Regions from separate parts of the Paenibacillus sp. GXUN7292 genome, predicted to be linked through region 1. Evidence: predicted binding sites of a transcription regulator. Region 1 holds the regulator's gene; each other region holds the start of a gene.
The links. The regulator LexA, encoded in region 1, represses DNA repair genes until DNA is damaged. The targets are predictions, from matches to a motif close to CGAACATATGTTCG.
Positions count from the first base shown of each region.

Region 2: the regulator LexA is predicted to act here: its motif matches at 4,101-4,114, upstream of ACRRU2_RS06670 (DNA polymerase IV).
Region 3: the regulator LexA is predicted to act here: its motif matches at 3,307-3,320, upstream of ACRRU2_RS08055 (WYL domain-containing protein).

Region 1 is NZ_JBOZWO010000002.1:118,665-126,423, forward strand. It holds gene ACRRU2_RS03200 (aminotransferase class I/II-fold pyridoxal phosphate-dependent enzyme) at 62-1,297, shown strand; gene ACRRU2_RS03205 (MerR family transcriptional regulator) at 1,371-1,769, shown strand; gene glnA (type I glutamate--ammonia ligase) at 1,903-3,228, shown strand; gene ACRRU2_RS03215 (YjcZ family sporulation protein) at 4,871-4,981, opposite strand; gene lexA (transcriptional repressor LexA) at 5,060-5,680, opposite strand; gene yneA (cell division suppressor protein YneA) at 5,837-6,217, shown strand; gene ACRRU2_RS03230 (DUF896 domain-containing protein) at 6,443-6,634, shown strand; gene ACRRU2_RS03235 (aldo/keto reductase) at 6,678-7,664, shown strand; gene ACRRU2_RS03240 (hypothetical protein) at 7,719-7,759, shown strand, end outside.
Region 2 is NZ_JBOZWO010000005.1:68,413-76,171, forward strand. It holds gene ACRRU2_RS06650 (zinc metallopeptidase) at 1-362, opposite strand, end outside; gene ACRRU2_RS06655 (MerR family transcriptional regulator) at 431-871, opposite strand; gene ACRRU2_RS06660 (TlpA family protein disulfide reductase) at 1,122-1,661, shown strand; gene cimA (citramalate synthase) at 2,315-3,928, opposite strand; gene ACRRU2_RS06670 (DNA polymerase IV) at 4,142-5,443, shown strand; gene ACRRU2_RS06675 (ferredoxin) at 5,551-5,793, shown strand; gene ACRRU2_RS06680 (L,D-transpeptidase family protein) at 5,950-7,332, shown strand; gene ACRRU2_RS06685 (hypothetical protein) at 7,345-7,485, opposite strand; gene ACRRU2_RS06690 (quinone-dependent dihydroorotate dehydrogenase) at 7,756-7,759, shown strand, end outside.
Region 3 is NZ_JBOZWO010000006.1:135,228-142,986, reverse strand. It holds gene ACRRU2_RS08080 (DUF2935 domain-containing protein) at 1-778, opposite strand, end outside; partial or broken gene ACRRU2_RS08075 (manganese catalase family protein) at 823-1,215, opposite strand; gene ACRRU2_RS08070 (hypothetical protein) at 1,270-1,461, opposite strand; gene ACRRU2_RS08065 (YolD-like family protein) at 1,501-1,830, opposite strand; gene ACRRU2_RS08060 (DNA polymerase IV) at 1,827-3,086, opposite strand; gene ACRRU2_RS08055 (WYL domain-containing protein) at 3,076-3,267, opposite strand; gene ACRRU2_RS08050 (ATP-dependent DNA ligase) at 3,411-4,259, shown strand; gene ACRRU2_RS08045 (hypothetical protein) at 4,315-4,857, opposite strand; gene ACRRU2_RS08040 (restriction endonuclease) at 5,032-5,784, opposite strand; gene ACRRU2_RS08035 (hypothetical protein) at 6,070-6,684, shown strand; gene ACRRU2_RS08030 (hypothetical protein) at 6,696-7,133, shown strand; gene ACRRU2_RS08025 (hypothetical protein) at 7,140-7,454, shown strand; gene ACRRU2_RS08020 (hypothetical protein) at 7,469-7,759, shown strand, end outside.

The sequences.
Region 1 (7,759 bases):
TTAATGATCGACGAGGAGACTTCGAATTTACATGAACAAGGAACAGATTTCGGAAAAGCTAATGCTGCTGGCAGAGGAAGCGGAACAGCTTGCTGCGCCAGCCTTCGCACGAATAGACAAAATTGCAGAACGCAACCAGTGGAAGGTTATTGAAGCATTTCAACGCCATCAGGTGAGTGATTACCATTTTGCAGGATCAACGGGCTATGGGTATAATGATCGCGGGCGGGAAATACTGGATTTGGTATATGCGGATGTTATGGGAGCTGAAGCAGCTCTTGTAAGGCCTCATTTTGTATCGGGAACTCATACGATAAGCTGTGCGCTGTTTGGGCTGCTGCGTCCAGGCGATGAACTGTTATATATAACAGGAAGGCCTTACGATACGCTTCATAAAGTTATTGGCGCTCCTGAGGATGGGCTGGGCTCATTACAGGATTGGGGAGTAGGATACCGTGATGTGCCGCTCCTTGCTAACGATGAGCTGGATTGGGAAACAATCGAGCGGTCCATAAATGAACGCACGAAGGTTATTGGCATACAGCGCTCGAGAGGCTATGATTGGCGCTCTTCGTTTACAGTAGAGAAAATTGGAGAAATGACAGCTAAAATTAAAAGCATCCGATCCGATCTAATCGTATTTGTTGATAACTGCTATGGCGAATTTACTGAGCTGCTCGAGCCAACAGCTGTTGGCGTAGATATTATGGCCGGCTCGCTGATAAAAAATCCGGGTGGCGGAATAGCCGAAACCGGCGGATATATTGCTGGAAAGCAATTTGCGGTAGATGCAGCAGCGTATCGATTGACGGCTCCAGGCATCGGAGGAGAGGTGGGCGCGATGCTCGGAACGCTGCGTGCTATGTTCCAAGGCTTATTTTTGGCGCCGCACTTAGTTTCCCAAGCGGTAAAAGGCAGCGTGCTCGCTTCAGCCATGCTGGAAACGATGGGTTTTGTGACGAAGCCCCGCTGGAACGATCCGCGGACAGATTTAATTCAAGCGATACAATTTGGCAACGCGGACCATTTAATCGCATTTGTGCAGGGTATTCAGCAAGCGGCCGCTGTTGATGCCTATGTTACACCAGTACCTTCTGCAATGCCGGGCTATGAGAATGAAGTAATTATGGCTGCTGGAACATTTATTCAAGGCGGGAGTCTGGAGCTTTCTGCGGATGCGCCGATAAGGGAGCCGTATATTGCTTATTTGCAAGGGGGATTAACGTATGCTCATGCCAAGTATGGCATACTGACAGCGCTTCGGCGTATGGTAGAAAGAGGGCTGATTATTATTTAATTTGATATTGTTGACACGTTTCTGTACGATAGATACACTAATTTTATTAAGCTTGACGGAAGGCTGGTGCGAAATGGCTGATGAAAATCGCAGAAGTATGGCGTTATTTCCAATTGGCATAGTAATGAAGCTTACAGACTTAACGGCCAGGCAAATTCGATATTATGAGCAGCAGGGTTTAATTCTCCCTGCAAGAACGTCTGGAAACCAACGGATGTTTTCTTTTAACGATGTAGAGCGTTTGCTTGAAATTAAAACAATGATTGAAAAAGGCATTAATATTGCGGGAATAAAGCAGGTTATGCTGCCGGCTGCTGAGGTGGATACCAGCGAGACGCCGATAGAGGAGAGAACTCCGGAGAAGCTGTCACGCAAGCAAATACACCGTTTGCTGAAGCAGGAGCTTATGCAGCAGCGGCCTGGCAAGGCCTCGATGATTCAAGGTCAATTGTCGCGCTTTTTTAAATTATAAAAGTGTTACGAATAACAGCTGTTGCTTGTTGAAGAAATCATGTGGTCATAGCAGTCGGATAACCTATGGTTTCTTTTAAAGCAGATGCAAATAGTAAGGCAGTCTTGGCTCTGACCGTGAAGGAGATGTAATGATGGGGTACACAAAAGAAGATATTAAGCGCATTGCCCAAGAGCAGGATGTTCGTTTTATTCGGCTGCAATTTACAGATTTGCTCGGCATGATCAAAAATGTTGAAATTCCAGTCAGCCAGCTAGATAAAGCGCTGGATAATAAAATGATGTTTGACGGTTCTTCTATCGAAGGCTATGTTCGGATTGAAGAGTCGGATATGTACTTGTATCCCGATCTTGATACATGGGTAGTATTTCCTTGGGTTGCGCAGGATCGCGTCGCCAGATTAATTTGCGATGTATATATGCCTGATGGCAAGCCTTTTGCCGGCGACCCGCGTGGCATATTAAAGCGAGTGCTGAAGGATGCGGAAAGGCTTGGATATTCAGCAATGAATGTCGGCCCTGAGCCTGAATTCTTCCTGTTCAAAACGGATGAGCGAGGCGAGCCTACAACGGAGTTGAATGACAATGGCGGCTATTTTGATCTGGCTCCTATGGATATGGGTGAAAATTGCCGTCGGGATATCGTTTTAACGCTGGAGGAAATGGGTTTTGAAATTGAAGCTTCCCATCATGAGGTTGCTCCTGGCCAGCACGAAATCGACTTCAAATATGCGGATGCGATTCGAGCCGCTGACCAAATCCAGACCTTTAAGCTTGTCGTCAAAACGGTTGCACGGCTGCACGGCCTGCATGCTTCCTTTATGCCGAAGCCGCTATTCGGCGTCAATGGCTCTGGCATGCACTGCCATATTTCTTTGTTCAAGGACCAAGTTAATGCTTTTTACGATGAGAAGGATAAGCTTGGGCTGAGCGAAACTGCAAGACATTGCATGGCCGGGATTATGAAGCATGCCAGATCAATGGCGGCTATTACGAATCCGACTGTCAATTCCTATAAAAGACTAGTTCCTGGTTATGAGGCGCCTTGCTATGTAGCGTGGTCCGCCAGCAATCGTTCGCCAATGATTCGTATTCCTGCATCGCGCGGTTTATCTACGCGTATTGAGCTGCGTAATCCTGATCCTGCTGCGAATCCGTATTTGGCGCTCGCTGTCATGCTAAAAGCCGGTCTCGATGGGATTAAAAACAAGCTGGCGCTTAAAGCTTCAACTGATTGCAATATTTATATTATGTCGGAAGAAGAACGGTTTGAGGCTGGCATTGAAAGCTTGCCGGCAGATTTGAAGGAAGCGCTCGACGAAATGATCAACAATGAAGTGATTGCAGATGCGCTGGGCGAGCATGCGTTAACCCATTTTTATGAGCTTAAAGCAATCGAATGGGATATTTATCGTACGCAGGTGCATCAGTGGGAGAGAGATCAGTATTTGACGCTATAAAGGTGAGGTTTGCATGAAGCTAGAATTTGGCGCTTAGGGGCTAGGTTTGTATGTAGCTAGAATTTGGCGCTTTAGAGGCTAGGTTTGTATGTAAGCAGAATATGGAGCTTTAAAGGCGAGGATGAATGAACGCTTTAATAGGCTAGGATTGCATGAAACTTAAATTTAAAGCGTCATAGCAAGCAGTAGTAACCTTATTGAGTTTTGCGGGCCTGCGGCATATGTGACTGGGGAAATCGTTATTTACCTCTTAACGATGTCTGGGAGCTGGCGATACAGTGTGGATGAAGCACAAGAGTAGGCATAAAAATAGAAAAAACCAATTACTAGTATCTGACTGTATACGAAATTTCAAATACATTTGGACGTTTTGGGATAGCGCCTGACTATTCTGTATGAAATTTCACATACAATTGCGAAAATTAGGCCGTTCCTGCTAATTCTGTATGAAAATTCATATACAATTGCGAAAATTAGGCCGTTCCTGCTAATTCTGTATGAAATTTCATATACATTTGCGAATGTTGGGTCATTCCCGCTAATTCTGTATGAAAATTCATATACAATTGCGAAAATTAGGCCGTTCCTGCTAATTCTGTATGAAAATTCATATACAATTGTGAAAATTAGGCCGTTCCTGCTGATTCTGTATGAAAATTCATATACAATTGCGAAAATTAGGCCGTTCCTGCTAATTCTGTATGAAAATTCATATACAATTGTGAAAATTAGGCCGTTCCTGCTGATTCTGTATGAAATTTCATATACAATTGCGAATGTTGGGTCATTCCCGCTAATTCTGTATGAAAATTCATATACATTCGCGAAAATTAGGTCGTTTCTGCTGATTCTGTATGAAATTTCATATACATTCGTTACTCAATGCTTAGTAGCTAATTTCATCGGTCAATTGAGGCTGGCGATAAGTGGGTAACAGAAGAAAAGATCAATTAGAAGATCAATTTAACAAAAAGAACGCTGATAGGCGTTGCCCTAAGGGCAGTGTTTTCCACTTAGAATCCCCAAAAAACCAAAATTTTTAAAACTGAGTACAGGAAATCAGGCCGTTGAAAAACGCTAACGGAACTGAGACACGCTATTGTACGGAAATCAGTTTATTCTAAAAGCTAACGGAACTGAGAAACCTTATTTACTCAAAATCACTACCTAAACGGGGAAAAGATCACTTATAGCGCTCCACAGTTCCGTTACAGTTTTAAAACACCTTTTTTTGCTAAATAGAGCCTCTCAGTTCCGTTATAATTCTAAACAGATGGCATTACGACTTTTGCTCGGTTATTTAACTACTACAACGAATCGACGGCTTTCCGCTTACTTCTTTAGGTCTGTTATCCGGGCTATTAAGCTGCTGTGGAGCTTTTGCAACACGCTGAGAACGCTGATAGGCGTTCTTTTTGCTTGGTGAGAATAATGTTTATCGATGCATCATGTACATTTTGTGGAAGTATCGGAGTATCAGATATGTATATTTGAGTTGTGAACATAGTGGTTGCTGCGATCTGGTGCATGATAGCCTGCAATGGATTGGGCGCAAAAGAAAGGCAGCTGCAAATGCGACGCATTTGCAGCTGCAATATCACTGATGGCCTATGATTAGGACATTGCTAATTCAGATCAGTAATTAGCAACATCCTTTGTTGCCCCATCCAAAACTGCATGTGATAATCACCAAGAGGATGAAAAGTACAAGGATCGCACCTGCGTTTGAAAAAGCTCCACCTACTGCTGACATAATGTTCTTCACCTCCCCAACTTGTGAATATGTTATAGGTTATGCACTATGGGGAGGAGTTGACTGGGTGTTAGTGGATTAATGCAAATCTCTAAATAGTCCTATGACTTTGCCTAAAATAGTTACGTGCTGGAGCCTGATAGGATCCATCGTCTCATTCTCCGGCTGGAGGCGGATATGATCCTTTTCTTTATAGAAGGTTTTCACAGTAGCTTCGTCGTCTTCGGTCATTGCAACGACAATCTCTCCGTTATTAGCAGTTTGCTGCTGGCGGACTATTACGAAATCGCCATTATGTATACCTGCTTCAATCATACTGTCACCGATTACATTAAGGATAAAAACATTGTTATCGCCTACAAAATGTGATGGCAGAGGGAAGTATTCCTCAATGTTCTCTGTAGCTGTAATCGGGATCCCTGCCGTTACTCGGCCTACAATAGGCACGTTCGCTACAGGAAGCGGGATGACGTTGCTCTCGGTGTCCTGATTCAATATTTCAATAGCGCGGGGCTTGGTCGGGTCACGGCGTATAAAGCCCTTCTTCTCAAGCCGGTCCAAGTGTCCGTGAACGGTCGAGCTTGACAACAAACCTACTGCCTCGGCGATTTCGCGAACCGAAGGCGGATAACCTTTATCTCGTACTTCTTGCTTTATAAATTCAAGTATTGCATATTGTCGTTTGGAAATCTTGGACACGACGATCAACTCCAATCCTAATATTGTGTAAAATTATAACATAGAACCGCCGTTCGCACAAACATAGGTTCTCCGAACAAATATTCTTATTTTGTATTGACCCAAACGTCTGTTCGTGTTATTCTGATAACAGAACAAATGTTTGGGGTGCTGATAATGATGATGACAAATTTGAGTACATACAAATCTATTTATAATGATACAGTTAAGATTGAGCCAGTTAAGCAGAAGAAAGTTCTTTCCGGGAAAGGTTTTTACAAGAAAGTTGTTATGAGTACAGTGATTTTAATGATTTTATTTACATGCTTTAAGCTGATCGGGACTAATGCTACGACCAATTCTTCTGCAGAGCCGCAAGCCGGTGAACAGATTATAGTCGTTCAGTCCGGAGATACGCTATGGAGCATTGCTAAGCAATATATAGATGAATCTGACGATGTTCGATATATGATTTTTAAAATTCAAAGCCGTAACGTTTTACAATCATCGCATATTGTTCCGGGACAGAAGCTCATTATTCCAAATTTAAAATCATAGTTGAGAAGAAGGAGTGTTGGCTTCGGGTTACTAATTAGTTTCCTTTTAAATATTTACATTAGCATGGACTGCTCAAATTTTTGATTTGAGCAGTTTTTTTATTTTTAATGTTTCTCATTCAGAACTAATCGGCACTCACTTTAAGTGAAGAACTTGACAACACATCTCTACAAGTGCAAAGTAAGAAGTGATAATTAATTGTTTGAGAGGATGGGGCAAGCAGTAATGGATATTGATCAATTAATAGCTAGAATTAATGAGTTATCTCGCAAAAGCAAAACATCAGGTTTAACGAATGAGGAGATTGCAGAGAGAGACGAGTTAAGAAAGCGATATTTGAATAATTTCAAAAAAAACTTCAAGCAGCAGCTTGACAGTATCAAGTATGTTGAGGATGAAGAGGATTTAAAACACTGATTCTGTACGGCAATATATAACATATATAAGGAGCTGGAACTGGATGAAGTATAAATTACTGGGCAGAAGCGGGCTTGCTGTTTCGGAGCTTTGCCTCGGCACGATGACTTTTGGCAATACAACTTCAGAGAGCGAATCGATTGAAATGATTGAGCGGTTTGTTGAACAGGGCGGTAATTTTCTAGATACAGCTAATGTATATGTTGGAGGCAAGTCTGAAGAAATTGTAGGAAAAGCCATCAAGAACAAACGTTCGAATATTGTGTTGGCAACTAAGGTGCGGATGAGTACTTCAGATGATATCAATGGCTCTGGACTTTCGCGTAAACATATTATGGACAGTGTTGAGGCAAGCTTAAAGCGCCTGCAAACTGATTATATTGACCTATACCAAGTTCATACTTGGGACGCTGCCACGCCAATAGAAGAGACACTGCGCGCGTTAGATGACTTAGTTTCATCTGGCAAGGTAAGATATATTGGCTGCTCTAATTTTTATTCCTGGCAGATGATGAAGTCATTGGCATGCAGCGAAATGAACCGTTATGTAAAGTTCATTTCAATTCAGCCCCAGTACAGCCTGGTAAGCAGACAAATGGACCGTGAAATGCTATCCTTATGCAAGGAAGAAAATATTGGCTTTATCCCGTGGGCTCCCCTCGGCGGCGGATTTCTTACAGGACGCTACAACCGCAGCGAGCCTACCGAAGGCCGGTTGACTGCCAAGGCAGGAGAAAGCTCCTGGGGGCTTCGCGCGAATGAGCGCAACTTCCAAGTTTTAGACGCCGTACAGTCAGTCGCAGAGCAGCTGGGGAAAACACCGGCACAGGTGGCTTTGCGTTGGTTGAATCAGCTGGAAGGCATGACGTCACCAATTTTTGGAGCTCGCACTTTAGAGCAATTTAACGATAATATGGGCGCAATTGGCTGGGAAATGCCGCAAGAGGTGTGGAACCAATTAAATGAGGTTAGTGCACTAGAGGCGGATTACCCGAATCGCTTTATTGATAAATTCAAGCGCAATATTTAAGGAAAGCAATTTTTGGAATTATTCTGACAGTTTTAATAGTAGGAGGAATATGATTTGTCACGATCTTGGGAGCGCAAAGTGCGCAAAAATATGGA
Region 2 (7,759 bases), on a different contig from region 1:
GGGAAAATTTTGTGACGCAGCACTAGCATCGGATAGGATACCGAATGCTGAATGGCGTGACCAACCTCGTGGCAGGCTACCGAAATAGCGGAAATCGATTTTTCATAGTAAACCGGCTCTGACAAGCGGACAACCTTGTGAATCGGGTCATAATGGTCTGTCAAGCTGCCAGGCGTTGCTTCGATCGGAATGTCATGCAAACCGTTATTATCCAGCATTCTGCGTGCAGCCTGATAGCCTGTCAGTCCGCTGCTTGCTTCTACCTCAGCCCATTTGGAAAACGTGCCTTTTACTCGGAATTGCGCCCAAATGGAAACGCCAAATGCTGCAAAAATTAAAATATCCATCGGATGAAAAAACATAAAGACTCCTCCAGTGCAAATCAGTGTGTAATGTACTGTGATTGCTGCATTTGATTGATATGAGGAAATTACATTAGAGAGCTCTTGTTCATCAATATCATAAGCGCTTCAATACAAGCGGCGGTTTGCGGCATCAGACGAGTGTATAAGCGTCTGGCTTGTCTAGGCTTTAGCTGCTGGATGACCGGTTCAAGCTCCTTAACCTCGCGCTCTAGCTTGGTCAATTGAAGTTGAATGTCGGCAAGGCGCTGCGATACGGTTTCTTCCTCTGTAATCAAATGCCAATTGCTTAGCACAGCTTTAATTTCTTCTAATGATAATTTGTTTTTTTTCAATTGTTCTATACGTTCCAATTTAATTAAGGTTTCATTTGTATAAAGACGATAATTTCCTTCGGATCTTTTAACAGGTTCAATCAGCCCAATTGAAGTATAATAATCGATTGTGCGCGGACTAATTTGAGCAAGACTGGCAAGTTCACCGATCCGATAATAAATTGCTTCCCCCATTAATATTCACCTGCTTTCCGCACTTGCATTTTCTCTATAATACTAATGATAATGGGAATAAAGCTTGTCGTCAAACTTGTCGCAAAGAATTCTAATGATGAACTATATTATGAAATTGAAATGATCGGCAAATACTGATTAAAGCAGCAAATCGTGACGGTTTCATGTACGATCTGATTATAATATTGAGCATAACCATAGGGCATGATACGATGGATAGAGCAGATAAGAATAAAAAGGATGGGACTACATGAGGAAAGTTGTATTATTATTTGCAGTTGCATTTTTATTAGCAGGCTTTGCTTTTTACCAATATAACAGTAAAGATGGCGAGGAAGTTTCACTTGCCGCAGCCAATAGCGAATTTAAACCGAAGGCTGGAGCAGAAATGGTCAATTTTGCACTGCCAGGACTTGATGAATCGAATGTAGATACAGAATCAGAAAAAGGTAAAATGATCTTTTTAAACTTTTGGGCATCGTGGTGCGGACCTTGTGAGCTCGAGGCGCCTGATTTGCAGGCGCTGCATGAAAAGTACAGTGATGTCATGACAATGTATGGTGTAAACTCCACTAAAAATGATAAAGAGCGTGCAGCCAGACAATTTGTAGATAATTATAAATTTACGTTTCCGATTTTGTTTGATCGAAAAGGCGACATTACAAAGCTGTACAAAGTCAATACATTCCCTACTAACTTTTTGATCGATGGCAATGGCGTTATTCGCGAGCGGATCAACGGCGTTATTACGATGGAGGAATGGGAAAAGCTGATTAAAAAGTGGATGTAGCGATGGAACGATTTAATATACACATTCTAGCCGCATATTCCCTTACTGTTGAAAAAGTAAATTTCTAATAAAGATGAAAAGCACTATTTCAACGAAAACAAACAATTTTCTATTGTACGAAATTTATCAGCACTATGCGTATCGCTGAATTACCTGGAAAACACAATTGTATATGAAATTTCATACAGAATCGGTCGGCGCCCCCTCAAAACGTCTAATTGTATATGAAATTTCATACACATTACGCTGAAATGCCTCGAAAAACACAATTGTATATGAAAAATCATACAGAATCGGTCGGCGCCCCCTCAAAACGTCTAATTGTATATGAAATTTCATACACATTACGCTGAAATGCCTCAAAAAACACAATTGTATATGAAAAATCATACAGAATCGGTCGGCACCCCCTCAAAACGTCTAATTGTATATGAAATTTCATACACATTACGCTGAAGTGTCCCGAAAAACACAATTGTATATGAAAAATCATATAGAACTGGTCGGCGTCCCCTCAAAACTACTTTTAGCGGCACATTTCATGATATAAAAGGAGTTTTTCAACAAAAAGCCTGCAGAGCGTCAAATCGCTCCTGCAGGCTTTTTTCTGTTATGCTGCCTCACCAATAAAGGATCGGCAAGCGCCCCCGTCTTTAATGATTGACCAAACCAAGACGATCCGTTGATTCCTGGATAACGCCCTCAACCTTCTCCATATTGATCAGCGCATAGCGGATGCTGTCAACAAGCGCCTCCCAGCTTGCCTCGATAACGTTGCCGGATACGCCGACTGTGCTCCATGTATTGTTAAGCCCAGTTGATTCAACAAGCACTCTGACTTTAGCCGCTGTAGCATCCTTTTCATCGATAACTCTAACCTTGTAATCGGACAGATGGATTTTTTCAATATTTGGATAAAATTGAACCAAAGCTTTGCGAAGCGCATTGTCCAGTGCATTGACCGGCCCGTTTCCTTCAGCTGCAGTATATACCTGCTGGCCGTCAACATTAATTTTGACGATTGCTTCCGAAATCATTTTGCCATTTGTGCGTTCGACATGCATTTTGAAGGATTCGACGGAGAATAGCTCTTTTGCTTCTCCGAAGGCTTCTCTCAGCAGCAGCTCGAGCGAAGCGTCCGCGCCTTCAAATTGATAGCCTTGATGCTCCAGCTCTTTGATTTGATCGATGATCTGCTTTGTTTTTTCATTATTCGTATTGACGTCTAATCCAAGCTCGATCGCCTTGGATATAATATTGCTTTGGCCTGCAAGCTCGGAAACGAGAATGCGCTGTTTGTTTCCGACTAGCTCAGGCGCGATATGCTCGTATGTTTTTGCATCCTTTAATATCGCGGATACATGGATGCCGCCTTTATGTGCAAAAGCTGCATTGCCGACATAAGCTTGGCCAACCGGCATATGGACATTTGCAATTTCACTAATATATCTTGCTGTGCCTGTAAGGGTAGCAAGCTTTTCTGGCGGCAAGCACTCGTAGTTCATTTTGAGCTGCAGGTTAGGGATGATTGAGCACAGATTAGCGTTGCCGCAGCGCTCGCCATAGCCGTTGATCGTACCTTGCACCTGGCGTGCGCCAGCTTGAATAGCTGCCAACGTATTGGCTACGGCCAGCTCGCAGTCATTATGCGTATGGATGCCGATCGGCGCAGAGAGCTGCTCGCGAACGCGCGATACGATTTCGTGAATCTCACCTGGCAGCGTGCCGCCATTTGTATCGCATAGCACGAGCCAGTTCGCTCCGGCGTCCTGTGCTTTTTTGAGTGCGGCGATCGCATATTCCGGATTGTTTTTATATCCGTCGAAGAAATGCTCCGCATCGTACATGGCTTCTAGCTCGTTGCGTTTTAAAAACGCGATTGAATCGTAAATCATTGCCAAATTTTCTTCGAGTGTAGTTTGCAGTGCTGTATGCACATGAAAATCCCACGCTTTTCCAACCAAGGTGGAAGCTCTAACGCCGGACTCCACAATGCGCTGCAAATTGGCGTCTTGCTCAGCAATGCTGTTCTTTCGGCGCGTGCTGCCGAAAGCGGTAACTTTAGAAGTAAGGTTCAGCTCCTTGACGCGCTGAAAAAATTCGATATCTTTACTGTTGCTGCCAGGATTTCCGCCTTCAATATAATGAACCCCAAGCGCATCAAGCTTTTGGGCAATTTTTAGCTTGTCATCGGCTGAGAGGCTTATGCCCTCACCTTGCGTGCCATCCCGTAATGTTGTGTCAAATATAAAGATTTGGTCATTCATTAATTTAAAGGCCTCCTTCACTTAACTCACCCACAAATCATAATTTAATATTATAACACTTTATCCCTGTAAAGTAGAGTGAAAATAAGGATTATTAGCAAATAAAAAAATAATTTCAGCTATATTGCTATCGTTATTAGACTTCTTTTAGAGACTGCGTTATGATAAAAGCAGAATAGATGTTTGCATTTTATGCTGGAGGTCGAAGCTGCCATGAGCGGCCAAAACTTTACAAATATAGAACAAATGTATCCGAGCAAGGGCAGAGTCATCATTCATTTGGATATGAATGCTTTTTATTGCTCCGTTCATGCCGCCGAGCAGCCTGAGCTGTATGAAGGCAAGCCGACAGCGGTGTCTGGCAGCGCCGAGCAGCGCAAAGGCATTATTGTCACCTGCTCTTATGAGGCTAGAGCGCTTGGCATTAAAACAGGAATGAATGTGCGGCAGGCTCTGCGAATATGCCCGGAGCTTATACTTATTAAACCTGATTTTACACTATACAAAAAATACTCTCAGGGCTTTATGGCGATTGCCAGGCAGTATACGCCGCAGATTGAACGGGTTTCGATCGACGAATGCTATATGGATATAACCGGCTCCAAGCTGTTCGGCTCGCCGATTGATATCGCAGCAGCGCTTCAGCAAAGGATCCAGTCGGAATGGTCATTGCCCTGTTCGATTGGCCTTGCGCCCAACAAGCTGCTGGCCAAGATGGCATCGGATATGAAGAAGCCGAATGGCATTACGATACTGCGGTTAAGGGATGTGTCGCAGCTGCTATGGGACCGGCCTTGCCGGGTTTTATTCGGCATTGGCTCCAAAACTGCGCAAAAGCTTGAAAAACTCAACATTTGGACAATCGGGCAACTGGCTGCCGCTGATGAGACGATGCTGACCAAGCAATTTGGAGTGGCTGGAGCCTGGATGAAGTCGGCAGCGCACGGTATTGATCATTCACCTGTACATGCAGCAGCGGAGCCGAATAAATCAATCGGACATACGACAACTTTACCGAAGGATGTGACGGAAAGAGCAGAAGTATGTCGAATATTTTTGAATCTTTCCGATCAGACAGGCAGACGGCTGCGGCGCCAGCAGCTCATTGCCTCTACTATTCAAATTACGATTCGCAGGCCTGATATGACGACGATTACGAGATCGTATACGCTGCCGGTACCGACCCAAGAGGCCGATATTATTTACAAGGAAGCGTGCGCGCTGTTTGACAAGCATTGGAAGCTTGGCGATCCGATCCGATTGCTTGGCGTTACCTTGCAAAATCTAAGCAAAGCGGGGGAAACGGCTGTGCAGCTTGATTTGTTCAATTATGAAGAGCAGCCGCGCAAGCAAGCATTGACAAAGGCGATGGATAAGCTGCGTGACAAATTTGGCGAGGATGCTGTTCTGACAGCAGGAATGCTGAGCAATGATCCTTCGGCATTAATTAGAAATAAGCGAATACGAGGAACTTCCTTGCAAAAGGATGATGATTTGTTATATATTGATGAATGAAGCTTTCATCAAATGTGATTTCTGGAGGAATTGCTCTTTCGGAAGAGCCGTTCATTCCGTTACATTGAAATAGCGAATTTTGTCATATTTATAGGAGGGGAAGCACCATGGCTAAGTACACTTGGGTAGAGAAGGATACTTGTATTGCTTGCGGAGCATGCGGAGCTACAGCGCCTGACATTTACGATTACGACGATGAAGGGATTGCTGAAGTTATATATAAAAATGATTGCAATCGTGGCGTTACTGAGATTCCAGAAGATATGCACGAGGATATGTTTGATGCATTAGATGGCTGTCCAACTGATTCGATCAAAATTGCAGACGAGCCATTCGATATGGAAGGCTAATTCAGCTTTCCTGCAAGGCTTTTATATACATGAACAAAGATTTGTAAAGGCGCTATGTGCCGGTACAAATCTTTTTTTTATATAAAATCAATAACAGATGTAAATGTAACGAAAAAGAACCGATATATACAGTATCAGACCTTTAAAAGGAGGAAGATGATGGACAATTTGGCGGATACTCTTTATTTGAAGCAATTTGTAAAGGAGAATCCTGATAATCAAATGGGCTGGTATTTGCTAGGCAAGCACTACTTGCAGGCCGGCAAGGAAGGCAAAGCAAATTACTGCTTTATCCAGGCGGGAGAAGTATATGATGCCTTTGAGCAGGAAAGCCATCCTATAGCAGAATATCAATTACAGCAGCTGAAGCTGTGGGATAAAAAGCAAAAACGCAAAAAGAAAATAAAAAAAGCTGTTCTGCTGGCTGTTCCACTGTTGTTGGCAGGGCTATACATGACGTATTACTATAATTCTGCCAAGCCCGCAGCTCCAGTGCCTGAGACGGTTAAAGCGGAAAGCAGTATGCCCTATGAGATAGGTGTATTATTTCTGCCTGTTTCCGATTTAAAGCCTGCAGGAAGTGCTGTGCATAAAATTTTAACGGCAGGTCAGGAAGCGCCTAAGCTTACGATCGCAGCTCAGCTGGAACAGCAGGGAAACTGGTATAATTGGGGCGGAAGCAAAAAGTTTTTATTATCTGCGATGCAGGGAGAAGGGCCGCAGCTAGATATTAAAATGTATGATCGGGAATTATGCCGCTGCGAGCCGGCCAGCTCGTCTGAGCTTAAAAGCAAATATGATCAGTGGAGCAAGCAGCAGGAGCATCATTGGACATTAGCCAGCGGAATTATGCAATATGAAAGGCTCTATAAAAAATGGCCGCAAAGCTTGGACGATCTCATTATGCCTTATCCGAACAATATCCTCTCCGGTGAAAGCAGTGTGCTCAAAGATAAATTCAATTACGTATTATCAAGGATAAAACAAACGAAGCGTGATAATACAAACAGCAGCGCAGCATTAACGGACAAAAACAAAAGCAATGACGGCGCACAAATCGTCGGAACGAATGGATTGTTTCAGGAAGGCTGGGACAAGCCGCTTGAAATAATAATCGATGTCAGCAATCATCAACTGGCAGTCGTGCATAACAATATGATTATTCGCAGCTTCCCGGTTGGACTGGGGGGAGAAAGGACGCCGAAAGGCAGCTTTTATATTAGCGAGAAAGTAAAATCGCCAAATGGCAGCGACAATGGAATATTCGGCAGCAGAGGCATGGCATTGTCCAATACTTTGTATGCGATCCATGGCACAAATAAGGCGGACAGCATCGGACAGGATGAATCGCAGGGATGTATCAGAATGAGCAATAAGGATGTGGAGGAGCTGTATGATATGGTGCCGCTTGGAACGGCTGTACATATGAAGTACGATGCGCTGCCTCGCCTTGCTAAAGCGCCAGCAGGAGAAAGATTCAAGCTGGAGCCGCTGCAAGACGAGACAAACCCGAACAAAATTTATCGTTGGCTGCAATAAGTATGCAGTCTATTAACTGAAAATTAGCAGCAGAGCAATAATAATTATAACAAGGGCGGTAATAGAACCGATCCATACGATAGCTTTTTTATTTACTTCTTCTACTTTTGGCTTGCTTTTAAGAGGCGCCGGCTTGCGTTTTGCTGCACTCATCGTCGATCAACCTTTCCTATTTATAATAAAAGTTCATATAAGAGCATTGTAATCGTTTTCTGACCGCCTAGCAACTGAATAGTGCCAGTTTTGCTCAGATATCCGTATCTGAGCATTATTTGTTTCTTGTTTTTGCAACAGTTCACAAATTTGCTATGACCGTATTTTTAAAAAAATATGGTAGAATAACCTTGTACGAAACTCTTTTCTTTTTTACATAAAAAAGTTAAACTGTTCGTTGGACTATATAATGAGATCGGAGTGAACAGCTTGC
Region 3 (7,759 bases), on a different contig from region 1:
TATCCGCTTGACAATTTGGTGATGAAACGAGTCCGAGCTGTGCTAATTTCGTTAAGTAATAACATTCCTCCCTCATCATATGATCTGGCATTAATGGGGTGATTCTATCTAACACCTCGGCTGTAAATTCCATTTCCTCTAATTCATTTAAGAAAGCAACGAATAATTTCATTTCTATATCTACTTCCTTATGAAGTCTTTGGAATGCTGGAAAATCTTTCAGATTTGTTCTCATATAGCCTGCCATTTCAATGCTCTTCATATATAGCTGCTCAAAATGCTTTTTGAACTTTGTGCTGCGTTTGATTAAAGAGCTCTCTACGCTGTCGAGATCACTTGCTATTGCTGCTGCGTGGCCCACAGCATCAGGCAGCCAAAGAAAATCGTGATGTATTGCATCAAAAGTAGGTACAGGTTTTCCTGCAACTAACTCGTTTAAAATACGTAAATATTCCTCAAGCTCATTAACCATATGATTAATAAAGGTAGGTGTTAATCCTATTTTAACTTTTCCGAGTATTGCTCTGCTTAATAAATCAAGTTTAAACGCTCTAAAATTCATTGTCAGATTATAAGCTTGTGCAGAGAGTGGTTCTGTCTCTAATTCAGAAGTAATACTTCTAGCGCTTTCAAGCAATTGGTCGTATGCCTCAATGTATGAGCTTGCGATTTGAATGTCTTGTTGCTCCACTGGTGACAGGGTATTAAGAATAAACCTTGCATGATCCCCTAAAATTTGAAGCCAAAATCGATGCTCATATAATGCAGATTGAATGATACCACCCACCTCTTTTCGTGCAAATATTTCTTTTAGGTTAGGTTTTAGAATATTTTTTGTTGCTGACGATCCGATTTAATCATTTCAACCGCTTCTCTAAAACGTTGTGAATGAACGACCTCGCGTTCACGTAAAAATTTCAAGCTATCCTGCAGGTCAACATCATCTGTCATATCGATTAGCCACTGATAAGTCGCCCTCGCCTTCTCCTCTGCTGCTATATCCTCGTACAAATCTGCTATTGGATCGCCCTTTGCTTGAATGTAAGTTGCTGTCCAAGGTACGCCTGAAGCGTTTTGATAAAATAAAGCATGATCATGAGCTGCATAATGATCGCCCAGTCCAGCTGCTTTCAGTTGATCCGGGGTTGCATCCTTCGTTAGTTTGTAAATCATAGTTGCTATCATTTCCAAGTGGGCGAATTCTTCCGTTCCTATATGTTATCTGTAAAAAGAACCCTTAAGGGTTCTTTTTTTATCATATTCATTTACTTATAACTTAAACCTCACTCCAGCAATCGGCTTAATATCAACGATCTCTTTTCTAGGCAACTGAAACATTTCAGAGCCGTTAATGATCTTTACATAGCCGTAAACTTGAGACTCTTCAAGTACCCCCTCATGAGTAGCGCCTGTATCAAGTTCTACGACAACAACCAAACCTATATAGTCATCGATAATCAAGAAATCATCTCCTTTTCAGGAATGATTCGACAGTATCCGTTAATCTCCTTCCAATGTTGCTCCTTGAATATCATTGATCTTAAACCACTCACCATCAACCAAAAACTGTCCAGCAAGCTGATCAATGCGATCCACTATTCCAACTATTTGCAAATCTTCGTACTGGTGGTACATTCGAATAACTGCAAAATTTCGTGTCTTTAGTGATAATGCCATCACTCTAGATATTTCTTCCCATTCCTGCTCATCAAGTTCAATTCGTTGTCGTCGCTTTAAAGCTTCATTATTACTAATAATCGTCGCCTTATGCTCCGGCAGCATCATCCGGCTGCTTTCCCAAAGACCATTACACTGAAGCTTCTTACTCATTTATAATGCCCTCCTATCATTGTCGATCGCCGTCGCGTCTGACCAGCGTCGGTTATCGATACTGCTCTCATAATACTCGAGTCCCCATATCTTTGTTTTATAGCATCTGTTGCCCTTTCCAGAGCCATGTTTTTTTCTCTATCGTCAAATAAAGACACCTGGTACTCATCATCATGCGAAAACTGTGAAATACTCACACCGATCTTACGCACGGGTAAACCATCCCAATGCCTAAGTAATAACTCTACTGCAGCATGATACACTTGATTGGTCACATTAGTTGGATTATCCATTTTCATCTGCCGACTAAAGCCACTAGGACGATCAAAATCAGCTCCCATACATGCGACTGAAACAACATGCCCCATATAACCTTTACTCCTGCTGCGTCTGCAAACCAACTCCGTAATCTCTAGTAGTACTACTTTTATTTCATCAAGATTTGCGTAATCCTTGGGTAATGTCATTTGGTTACCAATCGATTTTGGCGGTGCTTCATGAGTCTCCGGGTTTACAGGACTGTCATCGATGCCATTGGCTATACGCCAGTATAGCTCCGCATTAATATCGGAATCTCGCCCGAATTTGCGGCGCATCATTTGCTTAAGTTTTTCTAAAGGTGTGTTTGCTACCTTGCCTATCGTATCTAGGCCCATGTAAGTCAGATGCCTTGTCATCCTTGAACCAACCATAAACATCTTATTGACTGGTAATGTCCAAAGCGTGTCTGGCAAATCTTTTTGCAAAAGCACATAAATTCCTGATTCATTCTTTTTTGCATAATTGTCACAAGCAGTTTTCGCTAGAATTTTATTATTTGATATGCCATATCTTGTGTAAATGCCTGTCTCCTGAAGTATCTGGTGTTGAATAAGTTTAGCCAAGTGTTCCGGCGACCCGAATAAATGAAGCGAGCCAGTTACATCGAGAAATTGTTCATCTATTGAGTAAGGTTCCACAAGATCAGTAAATGACTTGTATATATTTGTAATCATCATGGAAACATCAATGTAGAGCTGCATACGTGGCTTTATGATAATCAAGTCTGGGCATTTAGCGATTGATTCACCTAGCCTCTCTGCAGTTGTAACTCCAAATTTTTTTGCGATTGGACAAGCAGCTAGTATAATTCCCGATCGACGCTCCGGATCCCCTGCAACAACAAGAGGTTTATCCCGGTATTCAGGCCGCTCGGCCTTCTCAACCGACGCATAAAAAGACTGACAATCTGCAAGCATAATGACTCTATCCCGCATTTTTCACCAGCTCCACATCCACAATATTTTTCAAATCAAATATGCGGAAACCTTTAGCTGTAAAACAATATGCCTTAAGCAGATCGCCTTTGACAGACATAATTCTCACATCTCTGATGCTGACTTGACGTTTTCGATCAATATAAATTAACTGCACTACTTTCCCGATGTATCTTTCCATACAACCACCTCGAACGAGAACATTTGTTCTTATAATATCCGAACGTATGCTCCTTATGCAATAGTAAAAAGCCCCATATGTGACCATTAACTACCAACTCAATAGAGCCAACACGTAAGATATAATCTTATTGAGGTGGTTTTATGTTTGTTCAACCAATGTTGCTCGGCAAACGGGAATATCCGTTTGATGACGATCGCTTTATATATCAGCCAAAGATTGATGGCCACCGCTTAATATTATCTCGTACAGCCGAACAGGTACGATTATATACGCGTCACAATACCGAAGTAACACGCCAATATCCTGAGTTGCATATAGTACCGATCGTCGATAATGTTGATGTAGTCTTGGATGGCGAAGTCGCTCGTATGGACGAAACTGGTTGGGTTGACTTTGAATTAATCATGGAACGATTTAGTTTAAAAAATGAGCAACGGATTCGCCGGGCAATGATAACAAGACCAGTTACCTATTACGTTTTTGATGTGCTTTATTATAAAGGCGAGGACGTTCGAGGTTGGCCGCTAACGGAGCGCCTTGCATTGTTGGCAAGTATTCTAAAACCTAACAATTATTTTTCGTCGGTGCTGTCGGTCGAAGGCAATGGGAGTACCCTATTTGACGTCATCATATCGCATAAACTCGAAGGTATCGTTGCAAAGCGTAAGGTTAGCAGATATGAAGGTCGTCGATCCGATAATTGGTTGAAGATAATTAATTACGAGTATGCCAATGTCTATATTGCCGGCTATCGAAAAAGTGAGTTTGGATGGCTTGCGCACATTAACGGACGAGCTGCTGGAGTTATCGAATTAGCAGTTCCTGCTGAGCGAAAACAGGAATTCTATAGAGCTGCAAAATTACTCATAACTGGCGAGGATCAAAATTATGTCTATTTAGAACCGAGGATTAAAGCAAGCGTGCGTTTCCGTAACTATTACAAAAGTGGAATGCTGCGGGATCCGGAGTTTGTCAGCTTTGTACTGTAGTTCAGTTCTACAAAAAAAAAGCCCGCCGACCTTAGAGGGGAAGCGGGCTTAAGTTTTAAAATGGATTGCCACCGTTTACACTAATTGGAGTCAGTGTTAGCATTCTATATCCAACAGTACTCCTTAAATCTACCCCTCTAATTTCCCCATTGGCCATAACTAACCCTGTATCTGAATGGATTACTATTTTCCCATATGCAGGGATATCATTACAAGCTAATATAGCATTCTTTCCAAATCCAGTGTAGTAGTGGCCAGTTGACTTTCCATTTAGCGAAAATGGAGTTCCCGGGATAAAAGACGACGGCCTGTATTCCCCATATGAACCTCCAGTACTGCCTGCATAAGTTATTTCATCCCCAACATCATTATAAAAATGTACTGTCATTTCAACAGGCACACTACTTATATTGTTAAGGTTAAAATAAAAAATTGAGTGATGATCCGTTGCCGAACATACGTTATTATTTTGGACTGTAAAATATTGAACTCTGCTTACCTCAGGTACAGTACTTGTAGCAGATATAGAAGAAGTAAATACAAGCACCACCGTTAGCATAATGAACAAGCCAATTTTCATCAATTTACCTTTCTTCACTCTATCATCTCCCAATCTATTTTGCCTAATCATAACTTACAATTATCGACAAAAACAGACTGTTAATATGGAAATTTTTCCAGTAAGCTTGAGGGTTAATCATAAAGACTTCTTACAGTTTGATCTAAAAAGAAACCCACTAACAGCATACGCCAGTGGGTTTTGTCCTTCTCATTAAATCGTTTGTGCATGCCTACATCTTGGGAAGTTTGAGCATCCTAAAAATTCTCCACGAGAACCTTTTCTCCTAACTAATAGGTAGCCGCAACGCGGACATTCCTGATCATCTTCTTTAGACACAGCGACTTCTTCATTTACATGAGTTGCCTCCGACGTTCCTAACGATTGTTGATTAGTAACTTGTCTCGACTCTGGATTAAGAGCCAAGATCATTTCAATCAGCTTTTCCCTGTTAACCAATCGAACACCGTTTGATTTTGCCAAAGAATATGCAGCTTCTGTATAATCACTGTTTGAAACAACCCACGCTTCATGTGCTCCATAGTGTGCAATTGCAGCTTGGGCTTCTTGTACAGCTTTTATACCTACATTCTTACTATATCTCTTTGCTTGTACAATAATCTTTTTGCCATTCTTTGATATGACTAAATCTGCTCCGAAATCCCCAGCTGCTTGAGTGACTTGTACATTGTAACCATGAGCTTTGAATAAATGACTTAAGTAAATTTCAAACCTTCGGCCATCCATCTTATCTATTTCTGCAATGCCTGATTTCTTTAATCGTTCCGTTCTTGATTGATTAACCACAATTACAATTCCTATGTAAAGACCAATAATCACTCCTGCTGAAATCGCAGCTACTGCAACTGACTTTGTTAAGTAATAAGTGTATACCCCACAACCAAGCGTCAGCATACCTACAAATCCTTGTACTGGATCGTCTTTTTGTTTTCTTCTTCGTGCCACTTAACCTACCCCCAAATTGATTATTCCGAACATAATTAATATTTCGGCTGTAAAGTCAGGAAATTTGACCCAAATTACATTCACATTCTTTTTCTGCCACATATCGCCAAATCACGAGAATTGCAGGGTTTATATCATATGGAAGGATAATAACATTGAATAAAATTTATCGCTGTTAATGTTCATTGGAAACTATAGCCAAATTGTGACTTTTGACTTATACTATTTTTAATATATGAGGTTGTAAATTCGATCACTTCATTTAATAAAAGGAGATTGATTCTTTTGATTGAAACAAAAGCAGTGAAAAACATTGAACAACAAACTATGGAAGTGAATGTAGACGAGATGTTGACTATTCTTTCAAAAAAAAATAGTTTTAATGTCCTTGAAAAAAATTTAGATATATTCTTTTTTGAAAAAGACCCCTATAATTTACAAATTAGGTTAGTAGAACACTTTGGAAACAAAATAGGGACTAGTATATTTGTTTATTTGTTTGATGATATAAAGATTGACAACATTACCAATAAGTCACTAAGAGAATATTTAGCAAAATTAAATTTACTGAAATCTCTCTACGGATCACTTATAAAGGATTCAATGAAAAAAATATCAAACCCATTTTTTTTATCAAATATTATGTACAGCAATAATGAATATAAGAACTTAGCGTTGCTCACTCTAACTAGAAATGACAACCAAAATTTATCTATCGAACTTGATACTAATACTTTATTAGTTATGGCCACACAAACAATAGATGTTTTAAAAAATATGTATTCAAATTTAGATGCCACGTTTGATTTTGAGCGATTCAAGAGTTTACTTGAGACAGTAAACGAGTTCGTTAAACTAATTACTGATAAAGCTGAAGAAAACAGCTCGGAATCTGATTAACGATTGCAATTATGAAAAATCTACTTCTAGACATTATTAAGTTACTTGTTGGCGGAGGTATCTCAGTAATAACCACGTATGTGGTTTTATTAGCGGAAAACAAAAAAAATATTCAGACAAGAAAGCATGAGCTTGCATTAAAAGAACTCGGTGAAAAATTATTCGCACCTTTACTATTGGAACTCACTACATACGAGTCAAAAAATAATCTGCAATTAAAGCACACGTTTAACTTACAAGCTATACTTGAACCTATATCAAAATATCAATTTGAAATTCTACTACTTTCTGAAGAAACTTATATCCAGATTCAAAAGATATATGATTTTGCAGTATCCACTTCCAATACAGGGGGAGACAATGTAAAAACCCAAGATACAATTTTATTTGAACATCTCAATGAATTACGAAATAAATTGAGACACGAATACTTTAAGTATCGGATGTGAACACTGTTGACAACTAAAGATGACAATGCTGAATTGGCTCAAATGGCTCAAGAGATAATAGACGCACTTGCTCGCGTCGATAGAGAAGTTATTACTAAAATGATTAGCCACTCTCATCAAATACATGAGGATGCTCAAAGAAAAGCAACGATGTCTGGGAAAAGCGACAAGATCTCCTGGGATGCCGAAATAATAAAAAACGATTTTGCTAAATTGGAGCAACTTTTTAAAGAAGAAGCGTATAATACCTTAGATAGCAAAGCGATCTTTATAAATACATACACAAAAATAATCAAGATGGATAAAAGTAATCAAGATTAATTGGGGGGGCAAAAATGTCAACAATAATGGTTGAAATTATCCCTGACGTTCATTATAATGTTGAATTCGACTCAATTTCACAAATACTGAATTCGAAGCTGGTATCTCATCCATATGGATATATTGTAGAATCTCAGGATTTCACAATATTTCTTGGCGAGAATGGTGGGTTAAAGATCGGGGTAATTTACTCGGCAGAAGAAGAGTTACACCAAAAATTAAATTCAATTTTAGATGTAATTCAACCAGTAGTAGATTATTTTAATGCACATTATAATAAAAATTACTTAACTAACTTCTTTGCA